2 regions of the Solibacillus sp. NPDC093137 genome follow, and region 2 is predicted to be linked to the other one. Evidence: predicted binding sites of a transcription regulator. Region 2 holds the regulator's gene; the other holds the start of a gene.
What was found. The regulator LexA, encoded in region 2, represses DNA repair genes until DNA is damaged. The targets are predictions, from matches to a motif close to CGAACATATGTTCG.

Region 1: the regulator LexA is predicted to act here: its motif matches at 2,289-2,302, upstream of addB (helicase-exonuclease AddAB subunit AddB).

What each region holds. Positions count from the first base shown of each region.
Region 1 covers NZ_JBNNVH010000001.1:2,072,034-2,087,856, forward strand. The annotation lists gene addB (helicase-exonuclease AddAB subunit AddB) at 1-2,246, opposite strand, end outside; gene ACQKN3_RS10535 (TVP38/TMEM64 family protein) at 2,373-2,996, opposite strand; gene ACQKN3_RS10540 (PDZ domain-containing protein) at 3,137-4,306, opposite strand; gene ACQKN3_RS10545 (S41 family peptidase) at 4,527-5,954, opposite strand; gene ACQKN3_RS10550 (peroxiredoxin family protein) at 6,073-6,645, opposite strand; gene ACQKN3_RS10555 (EAL domain-containing protein) at 7,031-10,000, shown strand; gene ACQKN3_RS10560 (sensor domain-containing diguanylate cyclase) at 10,026-11,723, shown strand; gene ACQKN3_RS10565 (murein hydrolase activator EnvC family protein) at 11,748-13,049, opposite strand; gene ftsX (permease-like cell division protein FtsX) at 13,171-14,067, opposite strand; gene ftsE (cell division ATP-binding protein FtsE) at 14,057-14,743, opposite strand; gene ACQKN3_RS10580 (DUF4097 family beta strand repeat-containing protein) at 15,249-15,823, opposite strand, start outside.
Region 2 covers NZ_JBNNVH010000001.1:380,258-396,080, forward strand. The annotation lists gene miaA (tRNA (adenosine(37)-N6)-dimethylallyltransferase MiaA) at 1-3, shown strand, start outside; gene hfq (RNA chaperone Hfq) at 81-305, shown strand; gene ACQKN3_RS01825 (rhodanese-like domain-containing protein) at 385-687, shown strand; gene ACQKN3_RS01830 (trimeric intracellular cation channel family protein) at 737-1,345, opposite strand; gene ACQKN3_RS01835 (aminotransferase class I/II-fold pyridoxal phosphate-dependent enzyme) at 1,463-2,710, shown strand; gene ACQKN3_RS01840 (MerR family transcriptional regulator) at 2,873-3,253, shown strand; gene glnA (type I glutamate--ammonia ligase) at 3,316-4,650, shown strand; gene ACQKN3_RS01850 (gamma-type small acid-soluble spore protein) at 4,773-5,318, opposite strand; gene ACQKN3_RS01855 (DNA alkylation repair protein) at 5,577-6,284, shown strand; gene ACQKN3_RS01860 (5' nucleotidase, NT5C type) at 6,364-6,909, shown strand; gene ACQKN3_RS01865 (gamma-glutamyl-gamma-aminobutyrate hydrolase family protein) at 7,025-7,720, shown strand; gene lexA (transcriptional repressor LexA) at 7,804-8,427, opposite strand; gene yneA (cell division suppressor protein YneA) at 8,588-8,935, shown strand; gene ACQKN3_RS01880 (YneB family resolvase-like protein) at 8,922-9,578, shown strand; gene ACQKN3_RS01885 (DUF896 domain-containing protein) at 9,643-9,879, shown strand; gene tkt (transketolase) at 10,019-12,013, shown strand; gene ACQKN3_RS01895 (DNA helicase) at 12,245-12,808, shown strand; gene ACQKN3_RS01900 (alpha/beta hydrolase) at 12,822-13,469, shown strand; gene ACQKN3_RS01905 (EAL domain-containing protein) at 13,493-15,676, opposite strand.

The sequences.
Region 1 (15,823 bases), 1.7 Mb from region 2:
TGCTTCAGCTGGGTCATTAAGAAGCCGATTGCCGGTGACGGATGCTGTAAATAATTGAGCACATTATCTTTTTGGAGTTCATCAAGCGGGTCCATTGCAATTTGCCGATGTGGCAGTGTGCGAACCGTTTTTTCCTCGGGGGTACCCTGGTTTTCGGTAATCTCAAACATGCTGTGCAGGCGGTTAATATAAAGCGATGGAAGCTTGCTTTTACTTTCCTCGTCTGCATTTGCATACGTAATATATAAATATTGTGTCGATGAAGAAATCGCCCGGTAAAATAGGAAACTTTCCTGCAGAAGCCTGCTTTTTATACCCGGGGCCAATTCCACATCGATTTTCTCAAATGTTTCACGCTCGTCATCAGACAGCAGTCCTCCCGCTTCCATACGCATCGGGTATACTCCGTCGTTAACACCGATTACGAAAATTGCCTTTTTATTGTCAAAACGTGCAAACTCGACAGTCGAAACAGTCACTTCATCCAATGTCGGCGGGACACTTGCAAACTCAAGTGTTTCAAAGCCTTCATCCAAAATTTGCGCTACTTCTTCCAACGGCATAATTTTATCACCGAACATAAGGTCAAATTGCTCCAAAATATGGATCCAGCCATTCCAAGCCTGTTCATGCTCCAATGACTGATGGAGTGAATCGGCCTGCTCTTCCTGTTCCTGCATTTTTAGCAGCTTCTTATAAATATCAAGCCGCTCCATAAACTCATACAGTGCCACTACAATTTCACGGCCTGTTTTTTTGCCTTTCAACCGGTTCTGCAATGCCAGTACCGGCTCCCGGATTAAGTCACGGACGGATTTTAAAAGTTGCTCATGCTCCAGCTCGTCCTCTGTCTGAACGGCATTTACTTTTTCCAGTGATTTAAAACGGCGATAATGCCATACTTCATCTTTCATCCAGCGGTCATGGACAATTCCTTTTGCGATGACGAAGTTTTCTAAAATATCCGCTCTGTCACGCATTGCGACTAAATTGGCTCCGTAAGGGAAAAACAAATCGGTTTTAATACTTCTGAAAACCGGCTCGTATTTCCAGTTTGTCGTAATAATCTCCAGTACGGATCGACTGAATTCGATAAGCGGATGGTAAAGCATCGCACGCTTCTCATTTGAGAAAAACGGAATTTCGTATTGGGTAAAGGTCGTTCCAATAATCGCATCATATACATCCGCCTGGCGGTACATTATCCCGATATCTTTATAGCGAAGCCCCTTTTCCAGAACGAGCTGTTTAATTTCCTGGGCAATACCTTGCACTTCTGCGCGCGGGTTTACACCTTCCAATATTTTCGTATGTCCCGTTGATTCGACTGGTGTATCCGTAATTTTGTCGAAGCAATGTTCAATATGCAGTAAATCCCGATTTGTCGCACGGTAGTTTACTTCTAAATGAACACGCGCCTCCTCTTCAATATCAATTCCTCGTTCGAAACGTAATTTTTGCAGCTCATTCTTTATTTTGTCGTACGTCACCGCAGCTCTGTAAAATACCGATCCTTCGAGTAAATCCATTTCTGGGTTTTCCATCGGGAGAACAATTGTGACACGCTTTGCATAAATAAGAAGCTCTTTTAAAATGGCAAATTCCTGTCCGTTAAATGAAACAAACCCATCCAAATAGATGTGGGTATCGCGCAAGCTTTCCATTTTCGGAATGCGCTCAATTAACAGTGGAAAATAGCCATCGCCATCAATATAATCTGTCCCGATTCGCTCATGCAACTGCTTTAAAATAATATTCAGATCATGCAATTTATGAAGCAGTACTTCACTTGCACCGTTTAATTTTAATGATTCGATTAGCGGGTCGATTGTTTCCACATCGATATGATATTGACTGAATTCCTTTAAAATCTGCTCGACTTCCTTCGTAAAACCAGGTTTACCTGCCGCTCGTTTAAATAGTAGGAATTCTTCCTGATGTTCTTCCAAAATACGTCGCAACAGCATGCGGTACCCTGTGCCGTCAATGCGTTCGTGGGCGATACCGCCTTCATTTTGCAGCACAAACCAGGCAAGCCGTTTGAATGTCATTACCTGTGCACGCATCATTCCTTCAATGTCATAATTCGTCGTCAGCTCATATTCCGCTGTAAACGACATTTGGTCAGGAACTAATAAAAAAATTGGATGTCCAAATATATTTGTTTTTAAATCTTCAACAATCTCACGGTGAATCAATGTTGTTTTTCCCGTGCCTGCCCGTCCTGATATAACTCGTAACGTCACAAATCCCACCTCACTTTTATTTCTTTCTTCTATTATAATATAAGAATACATGTTCGCGCATTAATTGCAATCATACAAAAAAGCCCTGTCTTTTCACAATTTGTTAAAAGACAAGACTCGTAGAATTTATTTATGTTTTCGTAGCTTTCCAATCTCTCGCAAATCTCTTTCCACACGCTTATTTAAAATATGTTCAATCAATTTTCCGATTCCCCAAATGATTAAAATAATGACAGCTGAAATAATAAGTTTTACAGGAGAGGTTAAAATATCACGCAAATCACTGCCTAAATAGCTAATTAAAAAGATTAAAATGGGTTTTGAAATAAGGAGTGTCAAAAAGTAATATTTCTTTTTTATATTGGATAAACCAGCAACCGTATTGACAACGACAACAGGTGTAAACGGCAGGCACAGCAGCACAAACAATGGGGTAAATCCTCTAATATCCACCCAGTTAATCAGTTTTTTTACTTGTTTCTGTTCTTTAATCCGGCGGAAGAGACGGTACTTTCCGAACATGCGAATCATGAGGAAGAACATGTATGATCCTGCTACCGTTCCAAGCCAGGACAGTAAAAATCCCCAAAATAAACCGTATGCTGCGGCATTGGCAATAATTATTACGAACAGCGGCAATATCGGTATAAATGATTCTAAAAATGTTAATAAAATTCCGAAAAAAGGACCTAATAACTTATATTTCTCTACAATTGTTTCTAAATTATCGATTGTCAGCCAATCTAACATAAATCAATCACCCCTACCAAAAACGATAAAAATTCCTGAAGTTATCCAATGCTGTCTAGTACAATTTAATCTTAACATAATTTGTTTATACCCGTTTCAGCCAAAAAAAAGAACCTCGCATTACCGAGATTCTTTTGAAATTAACTAACAACTAATAACCCGATTTTGTGATTATCATCACGATGGACAACATGCTGGGCAAGACGCAATTCGCCTGAATGATCAAGCACTTCCAAACGACAATGGGCAGCATTGATCTGCAATGCTTTATACAAATCTTCTTCTGTAAAAACATCTTGTCCATTTACACGCTTAATAATCTCACCTGCAACAAGTCCCATTTTCTCTGCAGGAGAATCCGGTAAAATGCCGGCAATCATCACACCTTTATCACTCCGTACAACAGCATAACTATTGCGGTCTTCTGAACGACTATAATGAATGCCGATAATTGTGCGTGAAATCGCACCTAATGCTAATGCAGCAGCACCAAGTACCGGCAGAAAATATGCAGCCAATCCGACGATCAGCACAAATTGCCCGATCATAATAATTGAACGTCCCATTTGAGGATAAACATTCATCGGCAGCTTTTGACGCACCATTTGCTGGAATCCGATAATAAACGGGAAAACGATGATCGAAAACTGTTCTGCTCCGACCGTAAACTGTGGCCAATAAGGCGCAAAATTTTGAATGCCTTCACCTGGAATAATCGTAAAGACAGGCAAAATCCAAAGCTGTTTACTAAAATAGCCTATTCCATTTAATCCACGCTTTGTTTTCTCAACAATCGGTGAAGCAAAACGGGCACCATACCGGCGAATTAAAATTCCTTCTGCCATCAGCAAGAGTCCTGTCATAATCGGAACGGTCATAACAAGATCGTCCGTAACATTTCTCCCTGCCAATTCAATAGTTCCGATTGTATATGACCAATCTTGCCATTGCATCCAAACGATCCCGCAAAAAGCAACCGCCATAACAATTGCCGGCGATAATAATTGATACATATAAATGATCAAACCTACGAAACTTACAATAAATACAATTGTCAATAATTCGAGTGATACTGTTAAGCCTATTACAAGACTAAATAAGGAAATAATAACGGACAGCATAAAGCCCATCGCAAGCATATTTTTCAGCTCGGACCAGCCACCTAGTATCCGTCGGTTAAAATACCTTCGTTCGCGCTTCACTCGGCGATATCCTAAATAAACTGCGGAAATGATGGCGATATAAAACAAAGGATTTATAAAAAATCGGCCAATCCCTTTTAAAATTTCAATCAAAACTGTTCCATCCATATTCTCACCTACCGTACGAATAATTGTACCAAATCCTTTACGGAATGCGTAGTCCCATTTGTACCGGAAATGAAATAAAGGCATGGTGAGAGATTCGGAGATTTATGGAGGAGGTAAATAAGGTGGAATTTTTTCAGTTCGCTTTTAAATAAAATGTTAATCAAATAAAAAAAGCCCATTTCGTTAAGAAACGAGCTTTCAATATCTTTTCCACTATCCCTTATTCAAACTGATGCATAATATAACTAATCGCCATCTGCAGCTGCATGTCGTTAACTTTAGACTGTTTGAATGTTTGCAGTTCTTTCGTTAATTCATTGAAAAATACTTCATCCATATAGCTTCCTTCTGCAATATCATGCTTGTGTCTGAAGCTTTCTACTTCCTGAGCTGTATCCTTATCAAAGAATCCATCTGTCCGGCTGATAGCGTAGCCCAGCTCACTTAAAATACGCTGGCTGTAGGCAATTTCTTCACTGTATTCTCCCTCTTCATAGCGCCCTTTCAGTATTTTTGTTTCCACACTGTATAGAGGATGCTGTGTCACTTCGACATCCGGCTCTATTCCTACATCATGGATCCACTTTTTAGAAGGGGTAAGCCATTTGTTCGTTGATAACTTTACTTCTCCGCCGTTTTGAAGATCCCATGTTTGTTGGACCGTTCCTTTACCGAAGCTCGTCACTCCAATAATGACCGAACGTTTCCAGTCCTGTAGGGCACCTGCAAACACTTCACTGGCTGATGCGCTTCCTTCATTTTGGATAAGAGTTAAAGGCGTGTCACGCAACCAATTTGCGTAAGGCTGGAACTGTTCCACTTTCTTTGTTTTCAGTGGCTCTGTTACACCATCATGATTTTGCATATACGCAAAGATTTTTTCTTTTTGCTCGAACATGCTCATCATTTGGGCAACACTATGTAAATAGCCACCTGGATTGTCCCGCACATCAATAATTAACCCTTCCACTTCCTCCTTAATTACCTCATCGAGAGCCTCTTTCCATTCGTCTGCTGTTTTTTCACCAAAAAGATTGATCGTTATATAGCCAAGTTTTCTCCCTTCTACTTCGAGAACTTCAGCTTCCACCGTATCATTTTTCAAACGTTCTCTTTTCATGACTAACTTTAAATGCTGATCCATTTCCGGTCGATAAATGACAAGCTCCACAGCTTCCCCTTCCTTACCATACATCAGCTTACGAACTTCCCCCATAGATTTTCCGTCAAGTCGCACTTCATTAATTTGTATAAGCTCATCCAATGGTCGAATACCCGCTTTTTCTGCAGGCGATGCTTTAATAGGAGCTACGACGATAATCTTACCATTTGCTTCTGCCAATTCCACACCAATGCCGATTCGTTCACTTGCGAGCGTCTGTTTATGTAATGCTGCTTCTTGCTCCGAATAATAAGTACTGTAGGGGTCATTTATTGCATTTGCCATCCCTCGCAGTGCACCTTCCACCAATTTTTCAGAGTTGACATCATAAACTGATTCGCTCGTAATTAACTCATGCAGTTCATTGACTACCGCAAAACCCGCCTGTTCCTCTTTTGGCTGCGCCTTGATTTTCATAACACCATAAACAATTACACCGATACACACCATTACAACAATTAATAAAAAAATCCGACTTTTCCGCACGAATTCTCCTCCGTTCCATAAAATTTATGAAGTGAATGAAAGAATCATACTTATAAAGTCGAATTTAAACGTCACAAAATGAAGATATTTAAGATGCCGGTCTGCGCATTCTCCAAGCTTAATCTAGTTGCATGACATTTTCACGCAATGCATCCAAATCCAGCGGGCCAATGATTTGCTTTTGTATTTTCCCTTCTGTATCAATCATGTACGTTGTCGGCATTGTTATAATTTCATATTGATAGGCGACTGCTTCTGTTTGTTCTAGTACGATCGGGAATGTGATCTCATAGCTTTTTAAAAACTGCTCCACACGCTCCAGTTTTTCGTTTGCATACGTCATATTGACACCGACAATTTCCACATTGTCTTCTTCACGGTATTTTTCGTAGTATTTTTGCATATGCGGCATTTCAGCTTCGCAAGGCGGACACCACGTTGCCCAGAAATTCAGCACGACCCGCTTTCCTCTCAGCTCAGAAAGTGTCAGTGGCTCGCCTTGTAAATTATATAATGTAAAATCCGGTGCAAACTGACCTTTTTGGAGGCCCACTTCTTCGCCCAGTTCAACTTCTTTTCCTATTGCATTTTCGTTGATTGCCGTACTTTGATTGATTTCAGCTTTTATGTAAGTGCCAAGCATTGTGATGACAAGCACTAAAATAATACCGATTCCAATATTTTTTTTCATCCACATCACCCCACTATTTCTTCCTATTAGTACATTATCATAACTTTCAGGTAATTATTCAAACTGGAAAAACTTCTTTTGAATCGTCATTGATTTAATAATCTAATGAATCATTTAAAAACAAATTTAATTTTACCAAATGTGATTATTTATAAAAAAAAACGGGTATTTAAAATATACATATTTTGTTCTAAATACATAGTCTTAATACAATAGTCCCGTAATTATCAATGAAAGCCTATTAGACAGTTGAATTTTTGAATTTTTATATGTACATATACTTAATAAATAACAGGCATATTAATTCGTTTTATCACAGAGTTTTTTATCAATACTATTTGTATACAGGTCGTATCGTTAAATCAAGAATTTAAAGGGGGATTTTATGAATAATGATAATAAAATAAATAAATTTAAACAATTTTTTACTAAGAGTGAGTCTATCCAAAATTATGCTAATATCAAAACGGAAAATAATGAGCTGTTAAATTACTTTACGTCTATTGTAGATAATCATCCTGACTTTATTTTTATCTTTTCAAATAATGCAGAAATAATCACTTCAGATAATAAAAGAGTAAGTTCTTTTTTTGGGAAAACGGTAAATACATTAAAGGATTTCCAAACTGTTTTAACTGAACCTACATTTAAAATTTTATCGGATGTTTTCAAACAAACATTAAGTGGCAATTCCGAAAAGTGCATGATTGAAATAAAAAATAATAACAATCAAAAATCAAGGCTAGCCCTAACTTTAATCCCTATAACAATTGATCAAGTAGTAGAGGGAGTTTATTTAAGCGCTATTGATGTTTCGGATCAGATTATTTTAACGGAACAGTTGGAATCACATAAAAATCATTTAAAGCATGCCCAGCAGATTGCAAAAATAGGAAGCTGGGAGTATTTAATTGAAAACGATCATTTATTTTGTTCAGAAAACTTTTATCATATCTTTGGACTAGAACCTGATATATATATGCATATGGGTGATCCTTATATGTTAGTTCATCCAGATGATTACGAACATGCCTATCAAAAAATTAATGAAGCAATTAAATTTGGAAAAAACTATACAAATCAATTTAGGATTTATCACGGTAAGACTAACGAGATAAAGTTTATTAAAGTTCGTGCTGAAGTATTATTTGAGGATCAAAAACCTTATAAAATTATCGGTGTTATTAGGGATATAACTCAGCAAATTGAACTGGAAAATCAAATAGTAAAACAAAACGAAAACTACAAAAAAATCTTCAATAATCTTTCATCGGGTATTTGGGTTCGCGATGCCAGTGACGGGAGTTTTGTATTTGCCTCTAAAGGATTGGAAACTATAGTCGATATTCCAATCTCTAAATTGTACGATAATCCGGAAACTTGGTATGAAATGGTCCATCCAAATTCTGTTTCCCAACTAGATAGTGCGATAAAAAAAGTAGAGGCTGGAGAAAGTTTACAAACTATATACCAATTTATTAGTGGAAGCGGCAAAATTAAATGGCTTTTGGAAGAAGTGGTCCCGGAAATCAATATACACGGGGAAATTTCAAATGTTTTTGGACTAATTACAGATATTACTCAAGAAATGGAACTGAAAGCACAACTAGATTATTTAGCAAATTACGATGCACTAACAGGACTTCCCAATCAGAAATCACTCTTTGAACAACTCGATAATATGTGTAAATATGATGAAGGTTTTGCAGTTCTCTGTTTAGATTTAGATCGCTTTAATATTATTAACGGTTCATTAGGCTATTCAATCGGTGACCAGGCATTGAAGTTTATTGCCAATAACTTTGGCAAACTGTTGCCGAAAGACGGCTATTTAGCACGTTTAAGCAGTAACGATTTCATAATGATTATTAAAAATTATGACGACAAAGAAAACGTGTACGAGTTAGCCAAAAACATTATCCATAAAATTTGCGAGCCTTTTATCATTCAAGGCTATGAAATAAATATTTCTACCAGTATTGGCATTACCTTTTTCCCAGAGGAAGGTAAAGAGAAAAATGTTTTATTGGAAAATGCACATACAGCCCTCTATCAAGCCAAAAAAGAAGGCCGAAACACCTATCAACTCTCCTCTCATTTAGCGGACATTTCTTCTTATAAAAAATATGTTTTAGATCGTGACATGCGTAAAGCAATTATAAATGAAGAGTTTGAATTATACTTTCAGCCGCAAGTTGAACCGAAACATGGAAAACTATATGGAGCTGAAGCATTAATACGCTGGAATCATAAAGAGTGGGGTATGATTTCTCCGGGAGAATTTATTCCACTTGCGGAAGAAAACCATATGATTAATATAATTACCGATTGGGTCATTGAAAAAGTCTGTCTTTATTTACATGAGTGGAAGGAAAAAGGATTGCCCCTTAAACCGATTGCTATAAATATTCCACCAATTCGATTTATGAAAACCGATTTATTTGATTTTGTTAAAGCTCAAATTGAGAAGTATCAAATTGAACCACAATTTCTTGAATTTGAAATTACTGAAAATACGATAGTAAATTCCGAAATAGGAACTTACTCCATTATTCAACGGCTAAAAGAGATGGGTATACGAATTGCCATTGACGATTTTGGTACAGGCTATGCCTCACTTGCTTCGATACGTCAATTTAAACCCGACACAATCAAAATAGATAAACTATTTATTCAAAATATCCATTACAAAAATGAAATTGATAATGCCATCATCTCGGCTACATTACACTTAGGGAAATTGTTGGAATTAAATATCGTTGCTGAAGGTGTAGAAGAACTTGAACAATTAAATTTCCTGAAACAAATTGATTGTGACATTATTCAAGGTTACCTATTTTCAAAACCCGTTAAAATCGATCAATTTGAAAAAATTCTAGTAAGTGGCTATTTAAAACCGCTAAAATCAAATACTACGCAAATTATTGAAGAGCGAAGAAAGTTTTTCCGACTGGAATTCCCGTTTCCTATACCGGGTAACTTATCTATAGTTGAACTGAACGGTAAACCGGTCCAATTAGGTAAAACTCCTATTTTGATTAGAAATATAAGCCTTGGCGGTTTGAATATATTATCAAATTTAAAACTTCCCATCAATATGGATATGAAATTTCATATTAGTTTCACCCTTCTGGATGAGGAATTTGAATTAAATAGCGAGTTAAGATGGATAAATGAAGAGTTTGCGGAAGTCTATTCTTACGGAGTACCCATTAAAGTGAATCAATTGACGGAAAATCGATTAGCTTCTATTATTAATAAATTAAGTACCATAATTAGGAATAATGAAAAAATTCCAAACACTGAATTTATCTATGAAGATGCCCATACTTACTTCAGAAGAAATAAATTTTAGTCCAGTTAAAACAAGGGGAACTTTTATGGAGAAATTTTATCAAGAAGTTTTAATGAACGGTATTAAAGATATGGTCTTTATTCTTAAAGTTGTAAACAATGATTTTCGTTTTCAGTTTATTAATACCGCTGCAATGAAACGTTTAAATTTGTCTAACCAGATTATTGGCTCAAGCATTATGGATATTGAACCAAAGGAAAAGGCAATATTTTTATATAAGCAATACAGCAAAGTTGTTGAAAGTCAAAAAAGCTATACTTATGAAGATGTTTACGAAGAGAATGGTAAAAAGTATTATGCCGAAACCGATTTAAGCCCCTTTTATGATGAAAAAGGTAAAGTTGATCGAATCATAGCGGTTGTACGCGATATTACACATGAAAGAAATGCGCTTTCAGATGCAATGGAAATGATAAGTGGACTGGCTGAAAGTAATGAGCGTTATCATTCTTTATTTTTCCATAATACAGACGGCATTTTTATTTTAAATAAAATGGGTTATATTACAGATGGAAATGAAGCGACTGAACATATTACCGGTTATAAAATAAAAGAATTATTTGGAAAACCACTTAAAGAGTTATTAGACAAAGAAGATACCGGCAACTTTGATAATTTGATAAGCGAAGCACTTAAAGGAACTAATCAAAGTGGAGATTTAATCTTTAAAAATAAAAATGGCGAGCAAATTAACATCATTTTTAAAATCATTCCGCTTTTGATCGATGAGAAAATCATTGGATTATACGGAATTTTGAAAGATATCACTGAACAGTTACAGAGCATTAACAAGCTGGAAGAAAGTGAAAAACGTTTTCGTATTATTGCAGAGAATGCTCATGACTTAATTACACTTGTTAATAAAGATGGAGAAATTACATATGTTTCCCCATCTTATAAAAATATATTAGGTTACTACCATCAGGAATATCTTAAGAAAAGTTTCCTTCATAATGTCCATACAGATGATCAAGAACGTTTAGTAGAAACTGTCCGTAATTCGATCAGTTCAGGTGAACCTTTTACTATTCAATTTAGACAAAAAAATGCTAAAGGAGATATGATTTGGTGTGAATCCATCGGAAATCCCGTGTTCAACCAAAAAAATACTTTTCAGCATCTGGTTGTACTCACTAGAGACATTACCTTAAGAAGAGAATATGAATCCAAATTGAAATATTTTGCTTATCACGATAGTTTATCAGATCTTCCAAATCGTTTATTTTTTAAAGAACAATTTGCGTTTGCAAAAGAGCAGTTTCTAACAAATAATACACCTCTTGCTCTAATACTTTTAGATATTGACCATTTTAAACTGATTAACGATACTTATGGCCATGATACAGGAGATGCGGTTATTAAAGAATTTGGTTTTCGTATTAAATCAACTATCCGTGATCATGACATGGTAGCAAGATTAGGCGGAGATGAATTTGTTATTCTACTCTCAAACATTCAAAGCTATAATGCAATAGAAATTGCAGAAAGAATCAACCACGCTATCCAGCAGCCATGGAAACTGAACGGGCATACCTTAACGGTTACAACAAGCATGGGAATCGCAACGGCATCTAGTCAATTGAATTTTACTGAATCCAGTTTAATAAAAAAAGCAGATATTGCCCTATACGAGGCTAAAGAAAGCGGGAAAAATTGCTATAAATTATATAACGGTAACTCTCCCAACCCTTCTTCGTACACAAATAAAAAGACCAAACTTTAATTTAAGTTTGGTCTTTTCTCTATGTTACAGTGAAATATAATTTAATGGGTTTACGGCGTTTGAACGACTGCCGTTCCATTCACCGACATGGATCTCAAAGTGTACATGAGGTCCTGTTGAGTTACCTGAATTCCCAAGTCGTGCAATTTGCTGACCTTTTGAAACTGATGCCCCAACACTCGTGTTAAATCCGCTTAAATGGGCATACGTTGTTGTGAATAATTGTCCTTCAATCGAGTGAGTAACCATTACTACGTTACCGTAACCATTCATCGAACCAACATACGAAACAACACCATCAGCTGCTGCAACAACCGGTGTACCGATTGAGTTGGCAATGTCAATTCCTAAGTGATTTTTACTTCCGATTGGACCAATATCACGTCTGCCGAACCCTGATGTAAAACGGCCTGCTGCAGGTCTTGTCCAATTTCCTGCCGAAACAACCGGCAAGTTTCCGGAACTTACAGCACTATTGCTACTGCTGTTTTGTTTTTTCTTTTTAGTAGCCGCAGCTTCCAATGCCTTTTGACGGGCAACTTCCGCTAATCGGCGCTGTTCTTTAAGAAACTTCTCTTCCAGCTCTTTACTTAATTCTACTTTATCATCGTATTCAGCTTTAAGTTCTGTTTTCTCAGATCGTAGTTTCGCTTCTTCTTTTTCAAGCTCTGCTACTAATTTTTTCTTTTCTTTCTTTTGTTGATTTAATGAAGCCATCAAACTTTTTAATTTCGCTTTATTCGCTTCAAGGTTTTCTTTTTTCTTCACAAGCTCCAGCTTTTGAACTTCAAGCTTTTCCTGGTCTTCTTTTTGCTCACGCATAATTTGACGGTCAGCGTCCATAAGTGTGCTTACAGCAGAAAAACGATCGATAAAGTCTACGAAACTATTTGCTCCAAGCAATACGTCAAGGTAACTTACTGTACCTGATGACTGAATCGCGCGAGCACGTTCACGCAATAGCTCATTTCGCTGTTCGATCTTCTCTTTTAATTCTGCGATTTCATCTTCTAAAATAGAAATTTCTTCGTTTGCAATTTCAATATCCAATTCGACAACGGCAATTTTATGGTTCGTTTCATTAATTTCTGCACCAAGTTGCTCTAGTTGTGAAATGATTTTTTGCTGTCTGTTTTGGTTTGTTTGAATCTCATTCGATTTTTGTTCAAGTGATTTATTTATAGATTTCTTTTCTGCTTCGAGTTGACTGCGCTCTTTTTTCAGTTCATCTAATGTTGCTGCAGATGCTGCCGGTATTTGAACAAATAGCACTAGCGCAAGTATTGCTGCAATGGTTTTAAATGAACGCGTCGTTAGCTTCTTCAAAAACTTTTCCCCCTAAATGCATGGGTAAGAGTGGCTCTTTTTGTCTCAAAACGAGCCACTTCCCACTATTTTCGTCATTGTCAATTTTGCCTTGGCAATGTGTGACAGTCGCTGAAAGAAGTTATACTTTTAAAAACTTACGAACTGACATGAAACTTCCCCATATACCGATGAACATCCCGATGAAAATAATTAAACCATTCACCTGGTACATAAGTGGTGTTACTTCTAACAATTGGAATAATTCCCCTTTTAATCGAGGTGCCAATAAATCATAAATATTGTAATAAGCAATTGTAACGGCTGCGACTGGAATAATAGATCCAATCAAACCAAGCCACATTCCTTCCAATACAAATGGAATGCGGACGAAAGAATTTGTAGCCCCTACAAGCTTCATAATTTCAATTTCATCTTTACGTGCAATAATCGTAATGCGAATTGTATTAGAGATTAAGAACATCGCTGTGAACAGCAGTCCTAAAATCAATACGAGTCCAACATTACGAGCGATTTCTAAGAAGTTAAATAGTTTTTCTACTTTACCCTCGCCATATTTTACTTCAAAAGTATTGTCTAAGCTATCAATCTGTTTTGCGACATCAGCTGTTTTCAAAGGATCGACAGCTTTGACATACAATACATTGTATAACGGGTTGTTCTGTTCGAATAAACTTAATTCATCGCCAAAATCTTTGATTAACTTGCTTAATTCTTGTTCTTTTGAAGAATATGTAACTTCCTCGACATCCGGCATATTATGAATCTCGTCAAGAAGCTGTTCTTCTGCCAGTTTCGCTTCTTCCGCTTCCGGAATAATATCGATCATGACACGAATTTCAACATCGTTTTCCAAATCGGAAGCGACTTTGTTTAAATTCATCATAATCGCTGCAAATACACCGACCAATAATAATGTGACCGTTACAGCACTGATTGAAGCGAGTGTCATCCAGCTGTTACGGCCTAATGATTTAAAACTTTCACGGAAATGACGGGCAATTGTTCTAGTTTTCATAGCCGTAGTCACCTCCGTACTCATCACGGACGATCATTCCGCCTTCAATGGCAATAACTCTTTTACGCACAGTATTTACGATTTCACGGTTATGTGTTGCCATTAAAATCGTCGTACCTTGGCGATTGATTTCCTCAAAAATATTCATAATTTCCCACGATGTTTCCGGGTCTAAATTTCCTGTAGGCTCGTCCGCAATCATCACTTTCGGACGGTTCACAATCGAGCGGGCAATTGCAACACGTTGCTGTTCTCCACCTGACAGCTCATTCGGCAGCATTCGCACTTTATGCTTTAACCCCACCAGTTCGAGTACTTCCATTACCCGTTTACGAATGACACTTGGCTGTTCTTCAATTACTTCCATCGCGAACGCTACATTTTCATATACTGTTAAGCGCGGCAATAATTTAAAGTCCTGGAAGACGACACCAAGATGACGGCGTAAATGAGGTACGCGATTATTTTTTAGCGTTCTCAAGTTAATGCCATTAATGATGACATCGCCGGAAGTCGGTTTTTCTTCACGGTACATCAATTTAATAAATGTCGATTTACCTGCTCCACTCGGGCCAACTATATACACAAATTCACCCTTTTTTATATGAACCGTAATCCCGTTTGCGGCGACGACCCCATTAGGATACTTCTTCACTACATTATTCATTTCAATCATTCACGAAACCACCTAAGCTCAATATCTAGTATTTTAAATTTTAGTCTTACCCATTATAGCATTTTCAGGCTCAAATTTTATTACATTTTCTTTTCAATGTAAGCCCCGCCTCGTTTTCAAACTCTCTGCACCGCCATGACAACATTAAAAGAAATCAATTGTCGCTAAATTTTCATAGAAATACACTTATTTTTTGGTTTTCGTAATGTATTTGTTAAAGTATGAAATGTTCTTAATATAATAAAATACTCTACACTATTTTTAATTATTCGACGTTTTCAGTGAAAACCCTTCTCAGTATTTGGATTATTATGGTATTTATAGGTGGTTTTTTAGAAATTACATTTTTCTATGTAGGAATGCGGCAGTTTGTGACTTTTAATTGGAGATTTGGCGGAAAACAAAATTAAAAGCATCCAAATTCTTTATAAGAAGATGGATGCCTGATTTTATTAATGCGTTTGTTGTTGCTTTGAGTTTACCGAAACCCTGGTAAATCCTACCCCTATTGCAGTGTATAACGTACTAGTACTGTTCCTGTGCGAGATTCCCCTACTAACTTCAGGAGTTTCGCACCTTCCAGTTCTTTTGTGAAACGGACTGATTTTGACAGGAATTGCTCCTCTTCTTCTGTAACCAGTACATCACTTAAACCGATATCTGCTTTTCCGAAGTTTGAGAAAACCTGACCATCCAGTGCGACTGTTTTCGGAACATAAATTTCTACTGAACCTGCTAGTGCACGTGCCTTGATTTTATGCGCTTCTGCACTTGTTGTTGTGATAACAACATGTCCATTCATCGATTCAGCTTCGACTTCATTTAATTCGCCATCAACGTAAATACGTCCATTGGCTGTACCAATTTCCAAATCTTCACCTTTAATATGACGGGCTTCTACTGCACCATTGCTCGTTTGCAGTTCTGCATGATCAAATGTTGCATTTTCCAGACGGATTAAACCGTTATGCGTACGCGCTTTAACAAGCTTCGCGTCGATATGTTCGATTGAAACGCTACCTGTTAATAATTTCGCAATGACTACATCATAATGTTTTTCTGGAATAGCAACTTGTACTT
Region 2 (15,823 bases):
TAAAATTAAAGGGAAATTTTGTCCGTATAACGAATAGGTAACTATTGCATGTATTTTATGGTAAGGGAGATTGAACGACGATGAAATCGATTAATTTGCAAGATACTTTTTTAAACAATTTACGTAAAAATAATGTTTTTGTAACGGTATTTTTGTTAAATGGCTTCCAATTAAAAGGACTTATAAAATCATATGATAATTTTACCGTATTATTGGAGTCGGAAGGAAAACAGCAGCTTATTTACAAGCATGCAATTTCTACTTTTGTACCGTCAAAAAATGTAGCTTTATCGGAAGAAGAGTAACAACACAGCCAAACTTGTAGCGAATTTTGGTCTGATTGATTATAATGACTAAGATGCTATAAGTATTGGAGGATTTTTGATGAAAACGATGACAACAGATGAACTGATCAACTTACTCGATGCAAATGAAGATTTAAATGTAATCGATGTTCGTGAAGATTTTGAAGTGGAACACGGAATGATTCCAGGTGCTGTACATATTCCACTTGGCTCAATCCCTGAACGTACTAATGAACTGGATAATTCAAAATCCTATATCGTCGTATGTAAAGGCGGCGTACGCAGTGCGAATGCATGCGAATATCTGGCAGAGCAAGGTTTTGATGTAACGAATTTAGATGGCGGAATGATGGCCTATGATGGAGAATTAGAATTTAAATAATTTCCAAAAAAAGGGAGTGCCGATTGATTCGGCACTCCCTTTAGTTATCCTACTTTGTATAATAAATTTTCTTTGATGGCAGGCTCCAGCCTTTAGTGTATGAACATATCCGCAGGACAGTAATGGAAACAAATAAAAAGTATAAAAACAAATCCCCCTTAAAAATTTCAAGGCCGATTAAGAAACCTGCACTGGCCGCCCAAACGGCATAAATTTCGTGACGCAGTATAATGGGTCTTCTACCGGCAAGCAAGTCCCGAACCACCCCACCGCCTGCACCTGTTAAAACGGCAGCTACAATTACTGCTACAATCGGTAACTCCAGGTGGACAGCATGCATTGCACCTTGAATGGCAAAGGCGGATAATCCGATTGCGTCGGTAACGTATCCCCATCGACTCCACTGTTTAAATAAATGATGCGGAATTAAAAAGAACACCGTAATCGCAAGAAGCGCGAATTGAAACATAAGCTCCTGGTTCCATAATGTCGAAACCGGCAGACCGATTAATATATTACGGATAGCCCCGCCGCCAAAAGCTGTAACGATACCTAATATGTACACCCCAAATAAATCATACTCTTCTTCCATTGCCACAATTGCCCCGGAAATGGCAAAGGCAACCGTTCCGATCAAACTAAATACATCCCACGCCATAAACATCTCTCCCTTAATGTCCTTTCGACCATGACGATAGCAGTTTTTCAAACATTCGTCAAAACTATTTTTTTTCATGTATAATGGATACAGTTTGAACAGAATGGAGTAGTAAAAATGGCATTTCAATCAATATTAACAGCTGAAACATTAACGCTTGCAGCAAAAGTGGAAGAAAAAGTCCGCACTTATCATCAGGAAGTGGATGAACGTGCGTTTTATAATCAGCAAAAGGTGCTGGCAGCTTTTCGAGAAAATCAAGTAAGCGACTTTCATTTGCATCCTTCAACAGGGTATGGCTATGATGATGAAGGCCGTGATAATTTAGAGCGTGTATATGCGCAAACTTTCGGGTCAGAGGCAGCTATCGTCCGTCCTCAAATCATTTCAGGTACACATGCAATCACATTAAGTTTATTTGGTGTATTACGTCCTGGTGATGAATTGCTCTATATTTCAGGTAAGCCTTATGACACACTTCAGTCGATCGTTGACGGGGGCGAAAAGGATACAGGTTCCCTGAAGGACTATAAAATTGGCTATTCCCATGTAGATTTAATCGATAATAAGGAAATTGATTGGGAAGGTGTAAAACAGGCAGTAAACGGAAATACGAAAATGATTGCAATTCAGCGGTCAAAAGGCTATGCGACGCGCCCATCATTTACGATTGAACAAATTGCTGAAATGGTTGAAAAAATACGGGTAATTGCACCAAACACCGTTATTTTTGTTGATAACTGTTACGGTGAATTTGTAGAGTTGCTTGAGCCGACAGAAGTTGGTGTTGACTTAATGGCCGGTTCATTAATCAAAAATCCGGGTGGGGGCTTTGCAAAAATTGGCGGATATATTGCAGGTCGCGCGGATTTAGTGGAAAAATGTGCATATCGTATGACGTCACCGGGAATCGGTGCGGAGGCAGGGGCTTCATTAAATACGTTAGCAGATTTTTATCAGGGCTTCTTCATGGCACCGCATATTGTTGCACAAAGTTTAAAAGGTGCAATTTTTACATCGGCTATGCTTGAAGAAATCGGTATGACGACATCCCCGCATTACACGGATGTTCGCACAGATCTCATTCAGTCAGTCTCTTTCCAAACGGCTGAACAAATGGTGGCATTCTGTCGTGAAATTCAAGCTGCTTCACCTATTAACGCTCACTTTGCGCCGGAGCCTGCCTATATGCCTGGTTATGAGGATGATGTTATTATGGCGGCAGGTACATTTGTCCAAGGATCAAGTATTGAATTAACAGCAGACGGTCCGATTCGCCCTCCCTATACTGCATTTATCCAAGGCGGTTTAACATATGAACATGTAAAATATGCCATATGTTCTGCTGTCCAAAAACTAAAATAGTTTATAGAAATCGTCCATTTATTGGGCGATTTTTATTGTGCATAGAATTCGCTTTATTCTGTCAACTATTTGCTCATTTACATAAGTTATGTGAGTTTTTCTGACATACATTTGACATTGTAAATAACAAGTCGTAATATAGCGATAAGGGAGGTGAATTAAATGAGTAGTGAAATTCGACGTTCAATGCCACTATTATCGATAAGTATCGTCATGCAACTAACGGATCTGACAGCAAGACAAATCCGTTATTATGAAGAGCATGATTTAATTCAGCCGCACCGGACAGAAGGAAATCGACGGATGTTTTCTTTAAATGATGTCGATACTTTACTTGAAATCAAAGATATGCTTGAGCAGGGTATTAATATGGCAGGTATCAAAAAAGTGTTTGCTTTGAAAAATGATCCGGCCGCCCAACAAGCGAGCAAAGAAATTTCAGATTCGGACTTACGAAAAATTTTACGTGAAGAAATGCGCCAAGCACAGCGCATGCAAAAAACATCTATTCGACAAGGGGATTTATCACGCTTTTACCAATAGTGTGTAAATTATAAAAGATCGAGTAAAATCGGTACTGAACAAATTTAGGAGTGTGGAATTTAGTGGGCAAATATACAAAAGACGATATTAAACGTCTAGTAGAAGAACAGCAAGTAAAATTCATTCGTTTACAGTTTACAGATATTTTAGGAACAATTAAAAACGTAGAAATTCCTGTAAGCCAACTAGATAAAGCATTGGACAATAAAATGATGTTTGATGGTTCATCAATCGAAGGTTTTGTGCGTATTGAAGAATCAGATATGTACTTATATCCTGATTATGATTCATTTATGATTTTCCCATGGACTGCTGAAAAAGGGAAAGTAGCACGTTTCATCTGTGATATTTACAATCCGAACGGTACACCATTTGCAGGAGATCCACGTAACAACCTGAAACGTGTATTAAAGGAAATGGAAGAGCTAGGATTCACAGATTTCAACTTAGGGCCAGAACCGGAGTTTTTCTTATTTAAACTGGATGCAAAAGGCGAGCCAAGCTTGGAAGTTAATGACCACGGGGGTTATTTCGACTTAGCACCGACAGATTTAGGTGAAAACTGCCGTCGTGATATCGTATTAGAACTAGAAGAAATGGGCTTTGAAATTGAAGCATCTCACCATGAGGTTGCACCGGGACAACATGAAATTGACTTTAAATATGCGGATGCAATTACAGCTTGCGACAATATTCAAACATTTAAATTAGTTGTTAAAACAATTGCACGTAAACACGGTTTACACGCAACATTCATGCCAAAACCTTTATTCGGTGAAGCCGGATCAGGAATGCACTTCAACGTTTCGTTATTTAAAGGAAAAGAAAACGCCTTTTTTGATGAGTCTACTGAATTAGGTCTTTCTGAAACAGCGATGCAATTCATGGCAGGTGTACTTAATCATGTTCAAGGCTTTACTGCAATTACAAACCCGACAGTAAACTCTTATAAACGTTTAGTACCAGGTTATGAAGCACCATGTTACGTAGCATGGTCTGCACAAAATCGTTCACCTTTAATTCGTATTCCTTCTTCTCGCGGAGTTTCAACACGTGTAGAAGTTCGTTCGGTCGATCCATCAGCTAACCCATATTTGGCGATGGCAGTAATTTTAGAGGCTGGTCTGGAAGGGATTCGTAAAAAATCAACGCCACCACCAGCAATTAACCGCAACATTTATGTAATGAGCGAAGAAGAGCGTAAAGCAAACGGCATTGATAACCTGCCTGCAGCTTTAGACGACGCTTTAAACTTACTTGCAAAAGATGAAGTTGTTCAACGAGCATTAGGCAACCACATCTATGCTAACTTTAAAGAAGCAAAAGAAATCGAATTCGACATGTACCGTTCTACTGTCCATCAGTGGGAACGCGACCAATATATGAAGATGTACTAAGAGAAAGCGCTGGAGTTAAAATTCTAGCGTTTTTTTTATATGTATACATATTATTTAAAATTATAACCAATATAATTTTGAACTAAAAAAACCGGCAATAAAAATTGCCGGTTCAATATTTTTTATTTATTGCCGTTTTGGAATTTGTTCTTACCAAATTGACCCGATGCTTGTTGTTTTTTAGCTTCGGCCTGCTGGTTTTGCTGTTTCACTTGGTTAACATCTGTTTCCATGCCAAACTCAGCGCTCATTGAAGAAAGCTTCTTCTGTAAACCGCTGTTTGCGAACAAACCGGAAGATTGTTGCTTTTTGGCTTCGGCCTGCTGGTTTTGCTGTTTTACTTGGTTAACATCTGTTTCCATGCCAAATTCGGCGTTCATGGAAGAGAAGTTTTTCTGTAAACCATTATTCGCGAACAATCCAGAAGATTGTTGCTTTTTGGCTTCAGCTTGCTGGTTTTGCTGCTTCACTTGGTTTACGTTAGTTTCCATCCCGAATTCAGCATTCAAGGAACTTGATTGCTTTTGTAAACCGCTGTTTGCAAACAAACCGGAAGATTGTTGCTTTTTAGCTTCAGCTTTTTGGTTTTGCTGTTTTACTTGATTAACGTCCGTTTCCATACCGAATTCGACGTTTTTATTATTGATGTTGTTTTTATTTTTTGACATCAATATCACCTCCTGAGATTATTCTGTTCAGAGGTTGTTTTATTATTCGGTTAAATAATTTGCCAATTTTTTTATTAAAGTACAGGGCAACAATAAAAGGACACTGAAGCTTGAGTGTATGTCGCCGTATATATCCCGTAAATACTGTTTTAAATGAAATATATACCAGCAAGCTTATTGAGAAGAACGCTAGGTATGTTTGGCGATTAAATCATATAATAGTATAAGACAAAAATAATAATAAAAAAGGAGGAAATTATGAAACTCGATACAATGATGCAAGAGTTAGAAGCACTTGGGAAAGAGCGTACAAAAAAGATTTATATGTCCAATGGGGCAAAGGAGCCGTTGTTCGGTGTAACGATTGGCTCGATGAAACCGTATGTAAAACAAATAAAAATAGACCAGGAACTGGCCGAACAGCTCTATGCTACAGGCAACTATGATGCTATGTATTTCGCAGGAATTATTGCGGATCCGAATGCAATGACTGAGGAAGATTATGACCGCTGGATGGAACAGGCCTATTTCTATATGATTTCGGATTATGTTGTGGCAGTAACTCTGGCGGAATCTGATATTGCGCAAGAAGTAAGCGATAAGTGGATTGCCAGTGGTGAGGATCTGAAAATGTCGGCAGGGTGGCATTGCTACTGCTGGCTTCTCGGCAATCGTAAAGATGAGGAATTTTCAAAGGAAAAGTTAATGGACATGCTCGAGTATGTAAAACAAAATATCCGTCAAGCACCGCAGCGCACACAGGTGGCGATGAACAATTTTGTCATGACAGTCGGTGTTTCATTTAAACCTTTACATGATGAGGCAGTGCAAATTGCAAATGAGATCGGACCAATTGAAACGAAACGGGAAGGGAAAAAACCGGGTTTGCTTCATGCATATGAGGAAATTGAAAAACAGGTGGAAAAAGGGCGAATCGGTTTTAAACGTAAATATGTACGTTGTTAATTGTAAAGAGTTATACCTTGTTTTTTCACAATACAATTGTATAAACTAAAATTATGGGAATTTCAAGGAGGCTTATTACATGAAAAAAAGTATTGCTATCGATATGGACCAGGTACTAGCTGATTTTTATTCGAAATTACGTGTGACATATAACGAAAATTTCGGAACAAATTTTACAGATGAAGAGTTTCTTCTGACGACACAGCGCGATTTGCCTCGAGAAGATGCGAAGAAATTATTTGCAATATTAAATGAGCCTGACTATTTCAGAGATTTAAAAGTACTGGATGAAGATGCGATTAAAGTCATTCAAGAGTTGCAGGAACATTATGAAATTTTTATTGCGACAGCTGCAATGGATGTACCGGGTTCATTTACAGCGAAATACGACTGGTTAATGGAGCATTTACCCTTTATTAAAACACAGAACATTGTGTTTTGCGGAAATAAAGCGGTAATACATACCGATTATTTAATTGATGACAGCCCACGCCAACTCGCAGCATTCAAAGGGACAGGTATATTGTATTCGATGCCGTACAATCGATCAGAAGAAGGTTTCATGCGTGTTCATAACTGGAAAGAAATTAAACAGTATTTTATAAAACAAATGGAAAGTGTTTAATAAGTAAAGGGTTGCGATTCTGCAATCCTTTTTTATTTTTGTAGTCATTTCGTATAACGCAATAGTATAATTTAAATTATTGGAATTATCTATAAATTATAAGGGGATAAAAAGAATGAAACCGATTATTGGATTAACAATGTATGATTTTGACAAGAAGTTGGATATTAATAACACGTATTTAATTTCAATTGAACAAGCGGGAGGTATACCGATTTGTATACCGAATGCTACAGAAGAAAACGTAAATGAGTTATTAGATCTAATTGAAGGCCTCGTATTAATTGGTGGAGCGGATATAGATCCATTGTTGTTTAATGAAGAACCGCACCGTCATATCGGAAGTGTTGTACGGAAACGTGATGACAGCGATCTTTTATTGATGAATGAAGCCTATAAAAGACAAATGCCTGTTCTCGGTATTTGCCGCGGACAACAGATTATGAATGTCGCATTCGGGGGGAAGATAATTCAGGATATACCCTCACAAGTAGCGAACACAATTTTACATAAACAGCCTTCAAAGCGAGGGGAACTGGCACATACCGTTGAAGTAAAGACACCTAAATTTAAAGAGATTTTTAAAGAAGACTCATTCCGTGTAAATACATTTCATCATCAATCGGTTGGAAAGCTGGGGAAAGGGCTCGTTGTTTCGGCACTTGCTAAGGACGGCATCATTGAAGGGATTGAACATGAATCGCATCCATATTGTGTCGCGGTGCAATGGCATCCGGAAGAATTGGCTCCGAACGGTGATGTTTATGCACAGCGCTTATTTAATAGTTTTGTAGAAGCATGCAATAAATAACGAAAGGCTTAGTCGTTCGCGGCTGAGCTTTTTATTTTGTAAATAAAAAACTTGCCGATTCTATTAGAATGGCAAGTTGATGATTAATGGATATTTCGATAGAGGCCGACCACTTTACCTAAAATAGAAACTTGGTTGACAATGATTGGCTCCATTGAGCTATTTTCAGGCTGTAAACGGAAATGAGTTTTTTCTTTGTAAAAGCGCTTAACAGTTGCTTCATCGTCTTCCGTCATTGCTACGACAATCTCTCCATTGTTCGCAGTAGACGTTTTTTTAACGATCACATAATCCCCATTTAAAATCCCGGCTTCAATCATGGATTCTCCCATAATCTCAAGCATAAATAATTCCTCTTCCGGTGAGCCGTAAGCATCCGGCAACGGGAAATATTCCTGGATATCCTCGATTGCAGAAATAGGCAGACCAGCTGTAACTTTACCGATCAACGGAACATGAATGACACCTTGTTTTGCGATATTCATCTCTTCCTGATCCAATATTTCAATGGCACGCGGCTTTGTAGGATCACGGCGGATAAGCCCTTTACTTTCTAAACGAGCTAAATGCCCGTGGACAGTTGAACTGGAAGCTAAACCTACTGCTTCTCCAATTTCGCGAACTGATGGCGGATAGCCTTTAGCACGAACTTCCTCTTTTATAAAAGTTAGAATAGCTTGCTGCCGCTTTGAAATTTTTTGTGTCAACTAACTCACCTCTTTATCATGCTATTTTTCTTAAAGTAAGTATAGCAGTATGCGAACATGAATGCAAACATAAGTTCGAAAAAACGGTTGACAAAAACATACGTTCGTATTATTATGAGAACAAACATTCCGAACATACATTCGAAAGAGGGTTTTTCAAATGAAAAGAGTTAAATTAAATGGCTTCACATCAATGTTTCTACTATTCTCTGTACTTATGATTGCTTTATTCATGATGCAGGATGATAAAATTGAATTATACGAACACGTAAGCATAGAGCATGGCGATACTTTATGGTCGTTGGCAGAACAATATCGTGGTAAAATGGCTAAGCATGATTGGATCAATGAAGTAAAAAAGGAAAACGGAATGCTGGATGAAAAAGTTGTTTTAGGACAAGTATTGGTTGTGCCTGTAGAAAAAGATTCACAATACATTGCTCAGCTGAATGAATCCTCCGATATGCAATTGATTAAAGTAGCGAGAGGGAACAATGATAAAAACTAAAGCAGTAATCTATTGCCGTGTCAGTACGGATAAAAATACACAAGAAACATCGCTAGTGCGTCAGCAGGAGGAGCTGACAAAATACGCAAAATCATTCGGCTATAAAGATGTGGAGATTTTCATGGACCAGCATAGTGGATATGATGTCGATCGAGACGGATTACTCGACATGCTTGACTACATGAAAGAGTACGGTATTAAAGCATTATTTGTACAGGATGAAACCCGTTTAGGGCGAGGGAATGCCCGTATGGCAGTGCTGCACCTACTGCAAAAATATGAAGCGACAGTATATACATTGAATGATGCAGGTCCTGTCGTATTAAACGAAATGGATACAATGCTGCTCGAAATTTTAGCGATTGTCGAAGAGTATCAGCGTCGTATGCATAATGCAAAAATCCGCCGGGGAATGCGCCGCGCTGTAGAAAATGGCTACCAGCCGCAAAATAATTTGAAAAACCGCGGTAATATTGAAGGGCGTGAACGAAAAGAAGTGCCTGTCGAAGAAATTGTTCAACTGCGTCAGAAAGGCTTAACCTTTGCAGAAATTGCTACGACTTTGTCTGGCTTGGGCATTTCTATCAGTAAAGCGACCGTACATAGAAGATATATTGAATATATGGAGCGACTTGAAGAGTAAACACTTGTTTTCAAGTCGTTTTTTTTATACCTTTGTAGTAGGTAGGAAGAAAGGTGAGATTCAAATGTTATCAAAAGAAAAATTAGCTCGCATTAACGAGCTTTCTAAATTAGCGAGAGAAGGTAAATTGACGGAAGAGCAGGCGAAGGAACGTACAGCGCTGCGCAAAGAATATTTAGATACTTTCCGTACTACAATGCGTGATACAATCGAGCATGTAAAAGTAATTGATGAAGAAGGCAATGATGTGACACCTGAAAAATTAAAACAAATTAAATCACAGAAGAAATTCTTAAACTAATAACATTTCATTAATATGTCACATTTAATATAAAGTATGACATATTTTATAGGACGTTTTTAGAAATTATTGTTTTCTTGTGAAAATTTGTCTACACTATAAAATGTATAAATATCGTACGAGGAAAGGATGTCACATAATGACACAACAGATGGATCAGTTAGCAATTAACGCAATCCGTACACTATCAATCGACGCAATTGAAAAAGCAAATTCAGGTCACCCAGGTTTACCAATGGGTGCTGCACCTATGGCCTATACATTGTGGACGAAGCATTTACGCCATAACCCTCAAAATCCTAATTGGTATAACCGCGACCGTTTTGTATTATCAGCTGGACATGGATCCATGCTTTTATATAGTTTATTGCATCTAGGTGGCTACGGTTTAGAGTTGGAAGAAATCAAAAACTTCCGTCAATGGAATTCAAAAACACCGGGACATCCTGAATATGGTCATACAGTTGGTGTAGAAGCGACAACTGGTCCATTAGGACAAGGTATTGCAATGTCAGTAGGTATGGCTATGGCTGAACGTCACTTGTCAGCAACATACAACAAGCCAGGTAAAGACATTGTAGACCACTATACATTTGCACTATGCGGTGACGGTGATTTAATGGAAGGTGTTGCTGCAGAAGCAATTTCTCTTGCAGGTCACTTAAAATTGGATAAATTAATTGTACTATATGATTCAAATGATATTTCACTTGATGGTGATTTAGAAAAGTCATTCTCGGAAAACATCCAAAAACGTTTCGAATCATACGGCTGGAACTATTTAAAAGTTGCAGACGGTACAGATATCGTGGAAATTAATTCAGCTATTGAAAAAGCGAAACAAAATACTGGCGGCCCAACTGTAATCGAAGTGAAAACTGTTATCGGTTTTGGTTCTCCTAACAAATCTGGTAAAGCAGATTCACATGGTGCGCCACTAGGATTTGATGAAGTTACTTTAACAAAAGCTGCATACGCTTGGGAACATGAGCCATTCTTCGTTCCAACTGAAGTATATGATACATTTAAAGCAGCTAGCGAAGTACAAGGTGTACAAGCAGAAGCAGCATGGAATGAATTATTCGAAAGCTACAAAAACGAATATCCAGAACTGGCTGCACAATTTGTAAACGCAATGGAAAACAAATTACCGGAGAACTTTGCATCTGAGTTACCTGTATATGAAGCAGGTACTGCAGTAGCTACTCGTTCATCATCTGGTGATGCAATCAATGCAATTGCAAAAACAACACCATCATTCTTCGGTGGTTCTGCTGACTTGGCAGGATCAAACAAGACAACTATTAAAGGCGCTGGCGATTTCTTTGCAGAAACTCCGGAAGGCCGTAACATTTGGTTTGGTGTTCGTGAATTTGCAATGGGCGCTGCACTGAACGGTATGGCATTACATGGCGGTTTAAACGTATTTGGCGGTACTTTCTTTGTATTCTCTGACTATGTACGTCCAGCAATTCGTTTATCTGCATTAATGGGATTACCTGTAACATATGTGTTTACACATGACTCAATTGCAGTAGGGGAAGATGGTCCTACACATGAGCCAGTTGAGCATTTAGCATCATTACGTGCAATGCCGAATCTTTCTGTTATCCGTCCTGCAGATGCAAATGAATCTGTAGCTGCATGGAAATTAGCTGTAGAGAGCAAATCAACGCCAACTGTATTAGTATTATCTCGTCAAAACTTGCCGGTATTGGATCTTGCGACAGAGACAGTATACGATGGTGTTGAAAAAGGTGCTTATGTCGTTTCAGCTTCATCTAAAGAAACTCCGGATGCCCTGTTAATTGCAACAGGTTCTGAAGTTGGCTTGGCAGTAGAAGCTAAAAAGGCACTACTTGCAGAAGGAATTGATGCATCTGTTGTATCAATGCCATCAATGGACCGCTTTGAAAAACAGTCCAAGGAATACAAAGAATCTGTATTACCAAAAGCTGTGACGAAGCGTTTAGCAATTGAAATGGGTGCATCACTTGGCTGGCATAAATATGTTGGCTTTGAAGGCGATGTATTGGCAATCGATAAATTTGGTGCATCGGCTCCAGAGAAAATTGTGTTAAAAGAATACGGCTTCACAGTAGAAAATGTAGTTGCGAAAGTAAAAGCACTTTAATTCGAAGCTCAAAATGTCACTTGTCTACTATGGCAAGTGGCATTTTTTTATTTCTAAATCAATCGGAAGCCCGACTTATTGTATAGGTGACAAGAAAAAAGCTTTGGCAAAAAGAGCTGAATTCAGATACAATAGGCCCATACAGATAATAGGATAACGTGCGATTTTACTGAAGGAATGGTACGATAATAAAGAAATATGGAAGTATCAGATGAAGGATGTGGATGAATCATGACAGCAGAAAATAAGCAAAAAGAAATTACTACATATATCGAACAGACACTTTATTTCCTATCGAATAAAGCGGATCTTGAAAAATTCCAAACAATGCTTCAAAAAAATATCGATGAAAAAAGAGCTTCCTCCACGTCAACGACTGATTTTTATGATCGATTAATGTTAAATATTGCGTATTATGTGGAGAATAAAATGGCATGGACAGATCTTGTTCGGGAAACATTCAGTTCAGGAAAAGTGCCAACCGTTTCTTATATCGAAAATGAATTAATGGCACAGCAAATGCAAATCCGCAACAGTGTCGGAGAGAAAATGGACGATTACAAGAAAGCATTCCATCAGCAATATAATGCATTAAAGGTAGAGGATGAAGATGTGATTTACGATTATGCTTATGCATCCGTGGAGCATGCATACCGTATTGATTTTTTGACAGTTGCCTGTGCTAAAAATGCAAATATTTTAACAGAAGGCGATATCGAGGAAACAATCAAATTGCTGGATGGCTACATGGCTTATTACACGGACCAGCTTGTCAATAAAATGACGCTTTCTTAAAAGGAGATATAAAATGAACACACCATTTATTTATTTACACAAAGCACCTAAAGTAGATGCAGATAAGCAACCGGCGATTTTCTTGCTGCATGGATTAGGGAGCGATGAAAATGATTTACTACAACTTGTTGATTCGTTTTCAACAAATTGTCATATTTTTAGTTTGCAAGGACCGATTAAACATCGTCCGGGCTATGCATTTTATACATTTGAAGAAGAGGGTAAGCCGAATCGTGCCATTTTCGATAAAGTGCTGAAAGGTATAGAATTATTTATTAAAGAAGCTATTTGGGAATTCAATTTGGATGAACAGCAAATTTATGTTGTTGGCTTCAACCAAGGGGCAGCGATGGCACAGTCACTTGCGATGGTGATGGGCAATGCCATTCGTGGAACAGCAGCATTAAGCGGTTATTTACCGGAATTCGTTGCGCTTGAATATAGTAAAAAAACGATGGATAAATCTAAAATCTTTATTTCTCACGGGGAATATGATTATGATTTTCCGATTGAATGGGCAGAGCATGCCGTTCGTTTCTTCAATGACTATGACACGGACGTTACATTCAGAACCTATCCGGTAGGTCATGGAGTGAGCGAGCAAAATCTACATGATTTAATCGTATTCTTATCGAAAGATTTACCGAACACTATAAACTAAGAAAACAGCTGATGGAAGGTGATTTACTTCCCGTCAGCTGTTTTTTTCGTGTCCAGCAATTGTTCTGCTTCGGTAATAGACATCGGTTTATAGAAATAATAGCCTTGACCAGCAGGACAGCCAAGTTGTTGAAGCATTGCCAGCTGTTCTTCTGTTTCAATTCCTTCGGCAATGGGGCGCATTTGAATATTTTTCGCCAATTGGATAATCGTTTGTACGATTGCATACATCCCGGGTTCATCCATTGCGCTGATAAAGCTGCGGTCAATTTTGATTTCAGAAAAGGGCAACTGCGGTAAATAGCTTAATGAAGAAAAGCCGATACCAAAATCGTCGATTGAACATTCAATGCCCATAAGTCTTAGTTGATTTAGAATCTCTTTTGCTTTTTTAAAATCCACCAACTCAATGCTTTCCGTTACTTCCAGCTTTATATAATACGGCGGGACATTATATTGATAAAATATATCCCTTATATTTTGCAGGAAGTCCGGATCGTAAAAATGGTCCGGCGAAATATTGAGCGCAATCGGTAAAATCTTTTTATTCTCATTTATACGATTTTGTAGCCAGATAAGGATCTGTTTAAAGTTTAGTAAATCAATCGCTTTAATTTTTCCCGTTTGTTCAGCGATTGGGATATATTTTACCGGTGAAATGAAACCAAGTTTGCTCGAATTCCAACGAGATAATGCTTCAAAACCTTCCACTTCGATTGTCTGGAAGTTAATTTTAGGCTGCAAATAAACTTCAAATTCTTCATGTTGAAGCCCATAAGCCAATTGATTGAGGATATCCATTTCTTCCGTCAATTGTTTCGTACTATTATCTTCATATACTGCATAGCTCGTCCCAGTACGCTTCTGTGCATTGGATAAGGCGATATCTGCCTGATGAATGCTCTGTTCGACTGTCATCGACTCATTAAAGACTGTATAACCGATCTTTAATGTAATATAGATTTCTTTACCATCGATAATATATGGCAATTGTGTTATTGATTCAAGCTGCTGATTATAGGCAAGGAAGCAATCGTTTTCGTCAACTTTTCCGAAAATAAGCGAATTTGAAAAGCGTGAAATCAGTGAATCACTTTCCGGAAAATATATTTGCATACGATCCGCGACTTGACGGAGTAAATCGGCTCCAGCGTTTCTTCCGTATAAATCAACGACTTTATTAAATTCAGTAGGATGTAGAATTGCAACTAATCCCGAGTTGCCAACATTAATCCATTCTGATAATTCAGATTTGAAATAATGCAGGTTTGGTAAATTTGTTTCAACATCAAAAAAGGCGAGTCTGCTAAGCTCAATTTTTTGTTCAGCATACTTAATTGCTAATTGGATCAGTAAGGCCAATCGATTTAAGTAATTAATATCTATTTGCTTTAATTCTGTTGGATCCTGATTGAACAGGGTCAAAATGCCGCTTACTTCATTTTGAGGAGTTAAAATAGGCTTTGTCCATGAACCTTGAACAAAATTAAGATGCCAATGTTTAAAAAGATCTATATGGTGATCTTTGGGAGCAAAGTCTTTTAAATAAACTGCGTTTGAATTCAGGCTAGTGTTAGGTGTGATTTCCAGTATATTAAGTTCATTAATAATTTCCAATGGCAATGAATGCGTACCTAACGATTTAATTTCACAATTTTCATTAAAAATGTGAATGGCACAATACACATCGCGAATATAGAAAAGTTCAATCTTCTCGGTAATTAAATTTAAAATGGACTGCAGGTTATCTTCATGATCAATCGCTTCATAAACTTCATGTTCCAATTTATAAACCATTTTATTTAACTCTGCTTCCGTTGTATCTTCGCAAGTTAATAAAATATACTGAATCACGTTGTCTTCATTTCGAATCGGATGCAGTATAATTGTGTTCCAAAAAGCGGATCCTTCTTTCGTATAATGCAAAATCGTAAATTTTTTCGCTACACCTGATTTTAAATGTAAATTTAATTCTTCAATAGAGGTTTCATTCGTTCTGTGTCCATTCAAAATATTGATATTTTGATGAAGCAATTCTTTCATTTCGAATGATGTAAATTTTAAAAAGTGTGGATTAGCATGTAAAATAGGTAAATTTTCATCATTTATATCAATGATGAGCGATCCTTTCGAAAGCTGGTTACTTAAGGTTTTTAGCCAATTAAATAAGCGGTCTTTTGATAGGGGTATAAATTGATCAATGGTCATTCTAACTTCCCCTTTAAAAAGTAATGTGTATTTTAACTAAAGTATAACAAAATTCCTATAAATTTAAAGTGAGATTATATTAATATAAAAACATCCCTTTCAATTAAGTCTAAAGTACTTAATAAAAAATAAAGTATATTAACTACT